DNA from 3 places in the Brevibacterium sp. genome. Region 3 is predicted to be linked to each of the others. Evidence: riboswitches for the same ligand, from Rfam matches in the RefSeq annotation. Region 3 holds a riboswitch; each other region holds the start of a gene.

Region 1 (4,450 bases), on a different contig from region 3:
CCCGTGCGCCGCAGAAGCGTACCGCCGGCGACGCCTCTGGCCCGCCTGGCCATCGCCAGCACCTGCCACTCACTGACCAACAATCCAAGCAGACGCGACGCCGCCAGAACAGAGACCACGACGACCTCGGGCAGCCGCAGATGCTGGATGAGCGAATCGGCGAGGTCCCGCGGATCGATCGTCGAGGCGAGCACGATGAGCGGGATCGCCAGGGCCAGGGCGCGCACGAAGATCGCTGCGGCAGCGGCCAACGAACCCGTGGTGAATAGGACGGGTCCGACATCGACGACCACATCCCCGGTCTTCTCCGCCAGCAGAGCCGTGCCCCAAGCGGCGAGCAGAGCACCGGCGGGCAGGAACCACAGCCGCTTGGCTGCGGCCACGAGATCGAGCCCCGTCGCCGGCAGAGCCAGCAATGCCGCCAGCAGCACCACCCCGGCAGAGACCAGATCGATGCTCAGCAGCGCCCCGACCATGAGGATGAGGGCGACTGCGATCTTCGTCAGCGGATTGCACCGCCCCAAAGCGGTCGAACGCACCACGGGGATGAGCTGCCCCGGATCCTGTACCGCGACCTCGGGGGAGTGGCGAGAATACACATCGAGGCCCTTACTCACCGCGCTCACCCGCCCTGACATGCGAATCCGACTGATTGTCGTCGGCTCGCTCTTCGTGGCTGCGGTCGCCGAGTTCGAGGAGATCGGCCCCGATGGCCTCGAGGAATGCGTGATCATGGCTGACCGCGACCACCGCGGAACCGTGTTCCAAGGCATCGAGGAACATCTCCACCAACCCCGCCCACGTCAGCGCATCCTGACCGAAGGTCGGCTCATCGACGATGAGCACCCGGGGCCGGGGAGCCAGCATCGCCGCCACCGACAGGCGACGCTTCTCCCCACCTGAGAGACTCTGCGGATGAGCCTGCGCCAAACCGGTGAGACCGAGTCCCGCAAGAAGTTCATCCACCCGAGACTGCGACTCGGCGGCAGACCACCCGGCCAGCCGGGGACCCAGCTCGAGTTCGGCCGCCACGCTCGAGGTGAGGAACTGGTGTGCCGGTTCCTGGAAGACCATGCCGATGCGCGCCGCCAACTGCTTCGACGGCCAGGCGAAAGGCTGGGGCCGTTTGGCTCCTTCCCGCAGGGCCGCCTCTGCGAGGACCTGCCCGGAGAATTCGGGCAGCAGGCCCGCCAAGGTCAGAGCCGTGGTCGATTTGCCTGCCCCGTTCGCACCGACGATTCCGAGAGCCTGACCGGCGCTCAGGCTCAGGTCCAGGCCGGTCGCGGCGGGGGTGGCCATGCGCGGTCGAGCAACGCTGAGCCGATCAGTGCGCAGCAGTACCTCGCCGAGGCGGCCCGACGTCCCACCGATTCCTGCGGCCCCGCCTCGGCACGGGGTGGGGGAGTCCTGCGGCATCCAGATGCCGCAGCCGATGAGCATTTCGGTCAGGTCCGAATCGGTGAAGATCCGCTCGGGCGGACCTTGGGCAGCGATGCCTTTGCGGCCGAGCACGATGACCCGGTCGACGTGATCGATCCACAGCTCCACCCGGTGTTCGACGACGAGCATGGTCGCCTGTGTCTCGGCCTGCACGGTGAGCACGGCATCGCGGACCTCGGTCGCCGAGGCGGGATCGATATTGGCCGTCGGCTCGTCGAGGACGATGACCTCCGGGGCCATCGCATGGATCCCGGCCAGAGCCAGCCGCTGCTTCTGCCCACCGGACAGGGCAGCACTCGGATGCTCCGGGGCCAGATCGAGTCCCATCGCATGCAGGGACTCGGGGACCTGAGCCTCGATGGCCTCGGCCGGAAGTCCGAGGTTCTCCATCCCGAACGCCACATCATCACCGATGCGGGAGAAGATCACCTGCGAATCGGGATCTTGGAGGACCAGCCCGGTGCAGCCTCGGCGAGGATCCGGTTTCTCACCGCCGACGAGGAGTTCACCGGTGGCTTCACCCGATTCCTCGGGCAGGACACCGGCAACGGCGTGGAGGAACGTCGATTTGCCGGCCCCGGAGGCGCCGAGCAGCAGCACCTTCTCTCCGGCCGCGATCTGCAGGTCGAGCGGACCGACTGCCGGCCCCTCACGGTCTGTATGCGTCCATGAGAAGTCGGAGGCCGTGATCGGCAGGGCCATCAGCGACGGCCGGAGGCGAAGGAGCTCAGAGCCCCGGTGGCCGCGATCGCCCGGTAGGCATACCACGCGCCGATGCCGGAGATGACGAGGCCGGAGATGATCGCGCAGACCGCGTAGATCGCCTGGAAGCCGAACTGCCATTCGGCGTTGTACATGATGTTCTCGCTCACGGCCATGAACGCCGCGGCCAGCACTCCCGAAGCGGCGGTGACCCACAGGGTGAAGCGTTTGTAGCCGAAGGCGGCGAAGACGAGTTCGGCACCGAGGCCCTGCAGCAGACCCGAGAGCAGAACGGTCGCCCCGAAGTGGGAGCCGAGCACGGCTTCGACGGTCGCGGCGATGAGTTCGCACAGGAGTGCGGCACCGGGTTTGCGGATGATGGCACCGGCCAGCGGACCGGCCAGCACCCAGAGTCCGGCGATGAGGCCGATCGACGGCGGGAATGCCTGGAAGGCGAGTTCGAGAACCTTCCAGCTCAGCGCGAGCACCCAGAAGACGAGTCCCACGGCGATGCCGAGCACGGCGGTGGTGACATAGTCGACGACCCGCCACTGCTTGGATTTCGGTGCCGCGGTGAAGGCTTGCGCACGGGTGGGGGTGGTGGTCGGCGTAGTGGTGTTCGGCATTGTGCCTCCTCATATCAAGGAGGGGTGAAGAGTCTCGACTTCCTTCGGCGGTACTGACCGCATCAGGTTCGAGGGTCTGCAGCTTCTTCTGCACTCTCAGCGCCCCTGACGGCGCTCCCCTGTCGTAGCCACCACTGTACAACAGGTGAGAGAAGCAGCAACCGGGAGCGGAGGCGACGCGGGGGCCGGGAGTCGTCATCGGCGATTCACCTCCCGTTCCCGGTCTCGTCGACGAGCCTTAGAACGACCAGACACTGCTGATCGGTAGGACTGGGCGGGTGAATACGCATCGGCTCAAGCGACCACTCAGTGCCCTGTCCGCCGCCACCCTGCTCGCCGCACTCGTGGCGGCCCCGGTGCCCGTGCGCGCCGAACCGTCTCTCGGCTCGGGCGGCCCGAGCTCGACCGCGAGCCAGGACCCGCCGGACCCGCCCGCCGAGGGGGATGCGGGGAGCGAATCGATCACCGATCCCGTATTGCAGATCGGAGCCGACCCGACGACGCGCGACCTCTCTTGGATGAGTGAGAACTCCGGCGGGGGAGAGGTCCGGTGGGCGCCGGTCAGTGAACTCGAGGGACGCGAACTTCCCGCCGACGCGGCAGCGGCTGAGACCACAGACTCCGGCCTTGCCACCGACCTCAAACGTCACTACAACCATGCGAGCATGACCGGCCTGGAACCCGGCACCGACTACGCCTACCAGGTCGGCAGCGACGAGGACGGGTTCACCGAGGTGCAGCAGTTCACCATGGCATCTGCCGGAGGAGGTGACGAATTCCTCGTCTTCGGCGACCCCCAGGTCGGCGCCGGAGGCGGAGATCCCGACGATGCCACCGGTTGGGACCGGACCCTGTCGTCGGCCGTGGCCACTGCCGACGACCCGAGCTTCTTCTACTCGCTGGGAGACCAGGTCAACTCCGCCGGCAACCAAGAGCAGTATGCGCAGTACTTGGCCCCGGAAGCGACCCGGACGATCCCGCAGGCGACGACGATCGGCAACCACGACGTGTCGTCGAAAGCCTACGAACAGCACTTCAACCGACCCAATGTCAGCCACGACCACGGCGGCGGCGGAATCATCACCTCCGGCGGTGACTACTGGTTCATCGAAGACGGAGTCCTGTTTCTCAACATCAACTCGAACAGTTCGGACATGGACGCCCACGCCGAATTCATCGACGAGGTCGTCGCCGAACACGGTGGCCAGGTGCGGTGGACTGTGCTCGGGTTTCACCATTCGATCTATTCGACGGCAACACATTGGAACGATCTCGATGTGAAGCGGCTGCGGAAGGCGATCCCACCGGTCGCGGCCCGCAATGACATCGACCTCGTCGTCTCCGGCCACGACCACATCTTTAACCGCACCTTCCTCATGGACGGGGAGCGCAAGCCCGTCGAGGGCTCCGAAGCGGGAGCCGATGAGGAGAAGGAAGACGGGCAGACGCTCTACCTCACGCTGACCTCGTCATCGGGGTCGAAGTTCTACGACTACGTTCCCGGCCTCGACTGGGAAGGCAAGAGCGTCCACAACGACATGCCCGCCTTCACCCGGGTCCGCGTCAGCGACGAAGCGCTGCGGGCGACGACCTATGAGGTGCCCACTGGGGGAGCGTCGGCCGATGGCGAACGGGCGGAAGCGCAGGCCGCAGCCGAGCAGATCGACGATGTCGAACTCAGG
Region 2 (4,450 bases), on a different contig from region 3:
GATCTGGCGCTGCAGGTTCGACGACTCGACCACATCGTCATCGATGATGGTCAGTTGTCCGACCCCGGCGGCCGCGAGATAGCTGAGCACCGGTGAACCGAGTCCGCCAGCGCCGATGACCAGCACCGAGGCGGCCCGCAGACGCCGTTGTCCCTGAAGTCCGAATCCCGGCAGGCTCAGGTGCCTGGAGTAGCGTTCCAGCTCCGTCCGGGACAGAGATTCCACGGGGTCGACGAGAGGCGGCAGCGACGGAGGAGTGGCGGCAGCGGTGGTCATTGTGCTGCGACCATTCCGTCGAACGGCGATGATGCCACTGCCAACGGTCGTTTGGGGATCCTCCCGGCTCCGGCCGCCAGATGTCCGGCGTCGACGGCCAAAGCCATCGCCCGGGCCATGGCGTGGGCGTCGTGAGCGCGAGTGACGGCAGAAGCCAGGAGAACCGCGGTGCACCCGAGCTCCATCGCCAAGGCGGCGTCCGAAGCGGTTCCGACACCGGCGTCGAGGATGACGGGCACCTGCGCGCGGGAGACGATGGTCTCGATGTTGTGAGGGTTGAGGATGCCCAGCCCACTGCCGATCGGAGCACCTGCCGGCATCACCACGGCCACCCCGGCATCCTCCAGACGTTTCGCCAGAGCCGGATCATCGTTCGTATAGGCGAAGACCGTGAACCCGTCGAGGACGAGCTCCTCGGCGGCGGTGAAGAGCTCGACGGGGTCCGGGAGCAGGGTGTCCTCATCGGCGATGACCTCGAGCTTCACCCAGTTCGTCTCCAGGGCCTCCCTGGCCAGTCGGGCGGTGAGCACGGCATCACGGGCCGTATAGCAGCCGGCGGTGTTCGGCAGCACCCGGATTCCCAGACGCTGCAGCATGGTGAACACCGAGTCCCGGGACTCGGCGTCGAAGCGGCGCATCGCCACCGTGGTCAGCTCGGTTCCCGAGGCCACGAGGGCGTCTTCGAGGATGCTCAGGGAACTCGCCCCACCCGTGCCCATCACGAGGCGAGACGACATCTCCACGTCATCGACCATCCAGCTCATCTCAGCCTCCCTGCACTGCGGTGACGATGTCGACGGTGTGCCCGTCGGCCAGGGCGAACCCGGACCAGGCACCGCGACGGATGACCTCGCCGTCGACGGCCAGGGCCAGCCCTAAGCGTCCGCCGTCGGCCGGTGTCCCATCGGGATTCAGCTCCCGTCCGGTGACCTCGGCGATGAGGTCGAGCGCCGAGGTGGCACCCGGCAGCTCATGATTGTCGCCGTTGAGGACGATGGTCGGTGGGTGGTCGCGATCGGTCATGAGTTGCTCCTCATCGGGTAGGCGGTGGTGTGGTCTGTGGTGAAGCGGAGTGGGGACACGGACTCGAGCGTCCCGTCAGGAGGCCAGTCGGAGGCAGCACCCAGGGCGAGCTCGGCGCCGAGCCGGCCGCCGAACGGGGCCAAGAGGATGCCATGGCGGAAGTAGCCGGTGCTCACGACGCAGCCGGGATCGATGCGCCCGATCATCGGCAGGTCGTCGGGCGAGCCGGGCCGGGCTCGGGTGGTGATGTCGGTGATCTCCGCGTCGAGGATGCCCGGGACCAATCGCTGCCCGTCAGAGAGCAGCCGGTGGATCGCCCCGGCAGGGGTGCCGGAGAGCCCGTCCTCACGGGAACTGGCACCGAGCACGATCTCACCGTCGGGGCGTGGGACCAGGTAGACGGGGCGACCGTTGACCAACCCGCGGATGGTCCGATTCAGCAGGGGAGTCGCCTCGGCGGGGGCACGCAAGCGCAGCACATCACCCCAGACTTCCCGGATCGGCAGCGGCGGGGCACCGGCGATCTCGGTGGTGGCGCTGCCGGCGCAGACGACCACCTGATCGGCTTCCAACCGGCGTCCGTCTCCCAGTGTGACGCCGGTTGTCGCCGCACCATCCCCCAGCAGCTCGGCCACTCGCTGCCGGATGAGCAGCGACTCTGAACCAGCCGCAAGCGCAGACAGCAGTCCCGCCGATACACGACGCGGATCGATCGAGTGATCACCGGGAATGTTCACAGCCCCGGCCACGGCAGGCGACAGCGACGGTTCGATATGGCGGGCAGCACTGCCGGTGATGAGCTCGGTGGCGAAACCCGATCGCGATTGTGCTTCGCGCAGTTCCCGCAGAGCCTGCAGATCAGCCCGGTCACCCGCACACACCAAGGTCCCGGCATCTGTGAAACCGAGATCGGTGCCGGCGGCGCTCGCCACCTCGGCGGCGAATTCCGGAAACATCTGAGCCGAGGTCCGCATCAGCGGATACAGGGGAGTCTGTCCCCAGACCACCTCGGCGGCGGGAGCGATCATCCCCGCGGCGGCATGGCTCGCCCCCTGGGCGGGGGCAGGATCGATGATGGTGACTTCGGCACCGAGACGGCGCAGATACCAGGCCGTGGACAGGCCGATGATCCCGGCGCCGACGACGATGACTCTCACAGCTTCTCCCTCCGGCGGCATGATCCGCATCAGGTCTGACGGTCGGCCTTACGCCCTCTCAGCCTCGTTGGGAGGCTCCCGCGAACTCCTCTACTCTATGACCATGACCACACAGATGCCACCGCGCACCGCAGCGCGGCAGACGAAGAGAGCCTGGAGGCAGGCCCGTTTGGCCGAAGCGTCGCTCTACCTGTGCACCGATGCCCGGACCGCTCAAGGCGACCTCGCCGAGTTCCTCGACGCCGCCTACCGTGGGGGAGTCGACATCATCCAGCTGAGGGACAAGAGCCTCGAGGCCCGCGCCGAGATCGCAGCATTGGAAGTCCTCAGGGATGTCGCCGCACGCCACGGCAAACTCTTCTCCGTCAACGACCGCGCCGATGTCGCGCTGCTGACCGACGCAGATGTCTTCCACGTCGGTCAGGGAGATCTCACCAGCAGTCAGGCCCGGGCCGTGCTCGGGCCCGACGTCATCCTCGGACGCTCCACTCATTCCCTCGAGCAGGCGCTCGCCGCCGAGGCGGACCCGGAGACCGACTATTTCTGTGTCGGACCGGTCTGGGAGACCCCGACGAAACCCGGCCGTGCCGCTGTGGGGACGGCACTGCTGACCGCCGCCGCCGCCGAGGCGAGCAAACCGTGGTTCGCGATCGGCGGCATCGCGGCAGGGGAGAGGCTGGACGCGATCCGGCAGGCGGGCGCGAACCGTGCCGTCGTCGTCCGTGCGATAACCTCGGCAGACGACCCCGCTGCGGCCGCACGGGAGCTCAAAGAGGAGTTGGAATGACCCCAGCAGCTGACAGCGCATCCGACACAACCGGTGCAGGTGCCGACCTGTCGATCCTCATCGCCGGGGCAGGGGCCACCGGTGGGGCGTTCGGCACCTATCTGCAGGAAGCCGGACGCGATGTCACATTCCTGCTCCGGCAGGCACGGGCCGCGAGGGTCCGCACGGAGGGACTGCGCTTCACTGCGCCCGGTGATGATCGGACGAATCAGGTCGATGTCATCACCGCTGAGGAGCTCGCAGCCGCACCACAGACCTTCGACCTCGTCATCGTCGCGGTCAAAGCAGGCGGCCTCGACTCGGTCATCGCCGATATCGGACCGGCTGTGGGCGAGCAGACGACGATCATCCCGTTCCTCAACGGTATGGCCCAGATAGAGAAGCTGCAGTACAGGTACCCCGGGCAGGTGCTCGGAGGGTTCGTCAAGATCGTCGGCACCATCAGGGACGGAGCCGTCGTCCAGCTCACCGACCTTGCGGTGATGACCATCGGCGACCTTCACGCCGCGGCCGTACCCACGCGAATCTCCGCGGCTCTCGACGTCCCCGGATTCAAGCTCCAGATCGTCGACGGAATTATCGACGGGCTGTGGGAGAAGTGGACCTTCATCGCCGCGGCGGGAGTCGTCACATGCCTGTTCCGCGCTCCCGTCGGGGCGATCATGGCGGCCGGCGGCAGATCGCACGTGCATGCCATCATCGACGAACTCGAAGCCGTGGCGACCGCGGCCGGACACCCGGTGTCGGAGGCCTCCCACGACATGACGCTGCAGATGCTCACCGCGGACGGTTCGGCCTTCACCTCATCCCTCTACCGGGATGTGACGGCAGGGCTGCCGAGCGAAACGGAGCACATCCTCGGCGATCTGTCGGCCAAGGCAGAGGAGTTAGGAGTCGCGACTCCGCTGCTCGACCTCACGCTTGTGCAGCTGCGGGCCGGGGAAGCCCAGAAGCGGCTCTGACCTCGGCCGTGCCCGTGCGCAGCATCGCCAGATACGGCTCCTGCGGCTGAGTGTGTTCGATGTCGGTCGAACTGTGGGCGGCGGTGAATGTGACCATGGGGACGTCGTCGGCATCATCGAGGGCGAGCAGCGTTTCGTAGCCGCCCGGACCCAGAGAATGGGAGCTGCCTGCCGGCAGGTCGAAGACGAGGCGTTCGAGCGGACTGTCGGGCTCGGGCGGACGGTTCATCTCCTGGGCGGCCACA
Region 3 (4,450 bases):
GGCGATGGACAAGGTGATCGGCGGGCGGGTCGTCATTGGTCGCTCCCGGTGAAAGCGGCCAGCAGCTCTTCGGCCGCCGACTTCGGATCGTCGGCCAGGCAGATCGCCGAGACCACGCAGATTCCGATCAGACCACGTCCGTGCAGGTCGGGGGCACGGTCGGCGGTGATGCCGCCGATCGCGACGGCGGGGAGGCCGGCTTCTGCCGCCAGTTCGCCGAGGCGGTCCGGTCCGATGCCGTCGGGGGCGTCGGCTTTCGTGGAGGTGTCATAGACCGGTCCGATGCCGACGAGGTCGACGACTCCGGAGTCGCGGGCGGCGGCGAATTCGTCGCTGTTCGCGGCCGAGAGACCGATGAGCGGTTCCGCACCCAGGACCGCGCGCACCTCGGCGACGGTGGTGTCAGTTTGGCCGACGTGGATGTGCACGTTCTCGCCTTCGTCGATGAGGCGGAGGGCCACCTCGACGCGGTCGTTGAGGACGACGGGGACCGTGCGGTCGGTGCCGCGGGTGGCGGCGTCGACGGCGGCGATGACCTGGCGGGTGAGCGAATAGAAGCTTGCGTCGTCGATGTCTTTGTCGCGGACCTGGACGATGCCCACTCCCCCGGCGACGGCGGCCTGCACGGTCTCGGCGACGCTGCGACCGGCGGCTTCGCATTGCGCGGAGTCGGTGACGAGGTAGAGGCGCGTGTCGATTCCGGCGAAGCGGTCGGTCGCGGCAGCGCCGTCGGTCGCGGCAGCGCCGTCGGTCACGGCAGCGCCGTTCGGGTTGTCAGCGATGTGGCGGGATCCGGCGGTCATGCCTGGGCGCCTTCGCCGGCCGTGAGCGTGTCGAGGCCGATTCTCGCCTGCGCGAGTCGGTCACCGTCGACGGTGTGGAGAGCGTCGAGGAAGCTCACCGAGTAGCTGCCCGGACCCTTCGCACCATCGGCGGCGAGTTCCCCGGCGACCGCGAAGTGGGCGTGGGCGGCGACGACAGCTTCGAACTTCGCCGAGGCGGCCCCACCGTTCGCGGACTGCTCGGGGGCGCTGATTGCTGAGACGTCGGCGTCGGGGTCGGCCAGTCCGGCACGGGCGGCGGCCAAGTAGGCGACGGTGACGGCGCCGAGTGAGCAGCCGGTGCCGATGACCAGCGGCATGAATTCGTGGCCGCCGGTGATGCGGGCGACGTGATCGGTGCCGTCGATATGGGCGACGACGGCATCGGTGGGTCCGGATACGGCGACGGTCGCCCCGGTTTCTCTGGCCAGCTTCGCAGCGGCGGGAAGGACGGCGTCGACTTCATCGGTGGAGTCGACTCCGCGTCCACCGAGTCCCACGCCGGCGAGTGCGGCGATCTCGGAGGCGTTGCCGCGGATGGCGGTCGGGTGATCGGCGGCGGCGCGGCGGATGCGGGAGGTGCGGAAGTCGACGGCGCCGACGCTCACGGGGTCGAGGACCCAGGGCTTGCCGGCGGCGGTGGCGACGTCGATGGCAGCATCGGCGGCGAGCAGCTGATGGTTCGAGGCGGTGCCGAAGTTGACGAGGACTCCGCTGGCGATCCCGGCGAACTGTCCGGCATCGGCTTCATGGTCGAGCATCGCCGGGGAGGCGCCGACGGCCAGGAGCACGTTCGCGCTGAACTGCTGCACGACGGTGTTCGTGATGCATTGGATGAGTGGGTTGATTGCGCGCAGTCGCGCATTCGCAGAACGCAGGTCGAAGTCAACCATGACGATCCCTTCGCTAGTATGGCCCAGATCAGGTTCGATGGGTGTTCTCTCAGCCTCGGTGTCCTCCGTGCGCAGCTCTTCGGTGCGAACGGATCCTCATGAGGCACCCCATGTCATTGGCATCGACTGTATCAGCCTGACTGATGCGGAGCGACTCCATGCGCTGCTTGGTTGCTCAGCACCGACCGCTCGACTTAACGTCGCTGCATCAAGCTGTGCATTGCGCGCTCGAAGCTAAGGCGAGCGGTCGGCAGAGGGTGCTCTTGCGGAACCGAGCGGTCGACGACAACTTGAGCGCTCAGCGCTGAGCGGACGCCCCTGTGCCGCCGACCCGGCACTACCCGCGCCCGACGTACCTCTGGCCGCGGCGGCTGAGCGCATCGATGACGACGGCGGTGAGCAAGACGAGCGCGGTGATGATCTGCTGTGCATCGGAGTTGAAGCCGATGAGGTAGAGACCGTTGTTGATCGCGCCGACGACCAGTGCGCCGAGCACTGCCGCCCAGGCGGTTCCGCGACCACCGAACAGCGAGGTGCCGCCGATGACGGCCGCAGCGATCGCGTTGAGCAGGTCCTGCGTGCTCACCAGCGTCGATCCCGCGTTCGTCGTCACTCCGGTCTTGATGAATCCGAACAGAGCGGCCAGCACTCCGGCAGCCATGAACACGCTGATGCGCACCCAGGTCACGCGGATGCCGGCACGCCGGGCGGCTTCGACCTTGCCGCCGACGGCGTAGATCGAACGACCATAACGGGTCTTGCGCAGCACGAGGTCGATGATGATCGCGATGACGATCATGAGGAAGAACGGCATCGCCAGACCGAAGTCCTGATTGACGAGGATGAGGAAGCCGAACACGATCGCGGCCAACAGGACGATCCTCACGATCACCGAAGTCCAGCTCGGAGCACTGAGACCCTCCCTGTGGCGGCGCAACTTCGAATAGATGATGCCGACGCCGAATCCGATGATCGCGATCGCACCGAAGACATAGGCCCAGATCGCCGGGAAATAGAAGCTCGCGAAGTCGAAGGCGAAGGTGTCCGACATCGACAGGTTCTTCTGCGTACCCAGGGTTGTCAGCGTCAGGCCGGTGAACGCGAGCAAGCCGGCCAGGGTCACCACGAACGCCGGGATGCCGACGACGGCGAAGAACCAGCCCTGGATCGCACCGACGACCAGGCCGAGCAGCAGCATGATGACCAGCGCCAGGGCCGGCGGCACACCTTGCCTCACCACCAGAACACCGAGCAGCGAGGCGGCCAATCCGCCCAACTGCGCCAGGGAGAGGTCGATCTCGCCGAGGAGCAGGATGAGGTTGATGCCCAGGGCAAGTATCGCGAGGAATGCGACCTGGGTGGAGAGGTTGACGAGGTTGGCCGGAGAGATGAAGTTCGAGTCGGCCGTCTGGAAGACGATGACGATGACGATGAGGGCGAAGATGACCGGGAACGATCCGAGCTGGCCCTCTTTGACCCGTCGCAGGAACGTTCCGACGACGCCTTCGTGAGTGATCCGTTCGTCGGTGATGAAGGAATTGCGGGTCATCGACGCTCACCCCTCCGTGCCGCACGCTTGGTCACGACGTTGTCGCTGGCCCCGGTGATCGCGGCCACGAGCACGTCCGTGCGTTCGTCGCCAGGGAAGTCACCGGCGTCCTTGCCCAAGCGCAGCACGTGCACCCGCTCGCACACAGCCTGCACGTCAGCCATATTGTGGCTGACGAGCAGCACCCCGAGGTCACGTTCCTTCAGCCGTTCGATGAGGTTGAGCACCTCGGCCGTCTGGGCGACACCGAGCGCCGCCGTCGGCTCGTCGAGCATGACCAGGGAGGGTTCGCCCAGCAGCGAGCGAGCGATCGCGACGGTCTGACGCTGACCGCCGGACAGGGCCGCGATCGGCACTCGCACGCTCGGGATCTTCGCTGACAGACTGCGCAGCAGCTCCCAGGATTTGGCCTCCATGGACACCTCGTCGAGCACTCCGCCGCGGGTCTTCTCATGTCCGAGGAAGAGGTTGGCGACGACGTCGAGGTTCTCGCACAGGGCCAAGTCTTGGAACACGGTGGCCACTCCGGCCCTCTGCGCGTCCTTCGGGGAGGAGAACCTCTGCGCCGTTCCGTTCATGATGAGCTCGCCCTCATCGGCGGCATGGACTCCGGCGATGACCTTGATCAGCGTCGATTTGCCGGCGCCGTTGTCGCCGACAAGGCCGACGACCTCGCCGCGGCCGACGCTGAGATTGATGTCGGTCAGTGCCTGAACGGCACCGAATCGCTTGTTGATTCCGCGCAGTTCGAGCACCGGCTCGCTGTCGCTGCCCGGCGTCCGCGTCGCCGCAGATGCCTGGTCAGGGGTGTCTGGTGTCATCTGTTCCTACTTGTCGCAGTCGTTGACCCCGGCAGCCGGCGACCGGTGATGGTCGCCGGCTCGAGGTCGGTCGCATCAGATCGTGAGCGCGCACGTGCTCACTTCACGCCGGCATCGGCACAGAGCTTCTCCACCTTGCTCGTGCAGATATCAGAGGCCTTGATCTGGTCGCCGACGATGTCCTTGATGTTGTCCTTGGTCACGACCTTGGCCTCGACGAAGTCCGTCGGGGTGTCTTTGTAGGTCGTGCTCGCTTCGACGTCCTCGCCCGCAGCCAGAGCCACAGCGGCCTTGGCGGCGAACTCCGCCTGCGGTGGGATCGACTTGTAGATCGTGGCGAACTGATCACCCTTGAGGATGTTCTGC

The links. A riboswitch is a leader RNA that binds a small molecule or an ion and turns the genes downstream of it on or off. The one in region 3 is predicted to bind thiamine pyrophosphate.
Region 1: it holds a riboswitch for thiamine pyrophosphate, as region 3 does, so the genes downstream of both, ACTIIH_RS07060 (ECF transporter S component) here and ACTIIH_RS06530 (hydroxyethylthiazole kinase) in region 3, are expected to answer to the same signal.
Region 2: it holds a riboswitch for thiamine pyrophosphate, as region 3 does, so the genes downstream of both, thiO (glycine oxidase ThiO) here and ACTIIH_RS06530 (hydroxyethylthiazole kinase) in region 3, are expected to answer to the same signal.

Annotation. Positions count from the first base shown of each region.
Region 1 covers NZ_JBQDYQ010000018.1:2,964-7,413, reverse strand. Annotated here, with positions in the region: gene ACTIIH_RS07070 (energy-coupling factor transporter transmembrane component T family protein) at 1-617, opposite strand, end outside; gene ACTIIH_RS07065 (ABC transporter ATP-binding protein) at 610-2,142, opposite strand; gene ACTIIH_RS07060 (ECF transporter S component) at 2,142-2,768, opposite strand; TPP riboswitch at 2,791-2,899, opposite strand; gene ACTIIH_RS07055 (fibronectin type III domain-containing protein) at 3,047-4,450, shown strand, end outside.
Region 2 covers NZ_JBQDYQ010000002.1:19,986-24,435, forward strand. Annotated here, with positions in the region: gene moeB (molybdopterin-synthase adenylyltransferase MoeB) at 1-276, opposite strand, end outside; gene ACTIIH_RS00850 (thiazole synthase) at 273-1,040, opposite strand; gene thiS (sulfur carrier protein ThiS) at 1,042-1,299, opposite strand; gene thiO (glycine oxidase ThiO) at 1,296-2,456, opposite strand; TPP riboswitch at 2,446-2,548, opposite strand; gene thiE (thiamine phosphate synthase) at 2,560-3,243, shown strand; gene ACTIIH_RS00870 (ketopantoate reductase family protein) at 3,240-4,205, shown strand; gene ACTIIH_RS00875 (histone deacetylase) at 4,159-4,450, opposite strand, start outside.
Region 3 covers NZ_JBQDYQ010000015.1:44,538-48,987, reverse strand. Annotated here, with positions in the region: gene thiD (bifunctional hydroxymethylpyrimidine kinase/phosphomethylpyrimidine kinase) at 1-36, opposite strand, end outside; gene thiE (thiamine phosphate synthase) at 33-803, opposite strand; gene ACTIIH_RS06530 (hydroxyethylthiazole kinase) at 800-1,714, opposite strand; TPP riboswitch at 1,702-1,835, opposite strand; gene ACTIIH_RS06525 (sugar ABC transporter permease) at 2,052-3,263, opposite strand; gene ACTIIH_RS06520 (ATP-binding cassette domain-containing protein) at 3,260-4,084, opposite strand; gene ACTIIH_RS06515 (substrate-binding domain-containing protein) at 4,183-4,450, opposite strand, start outside.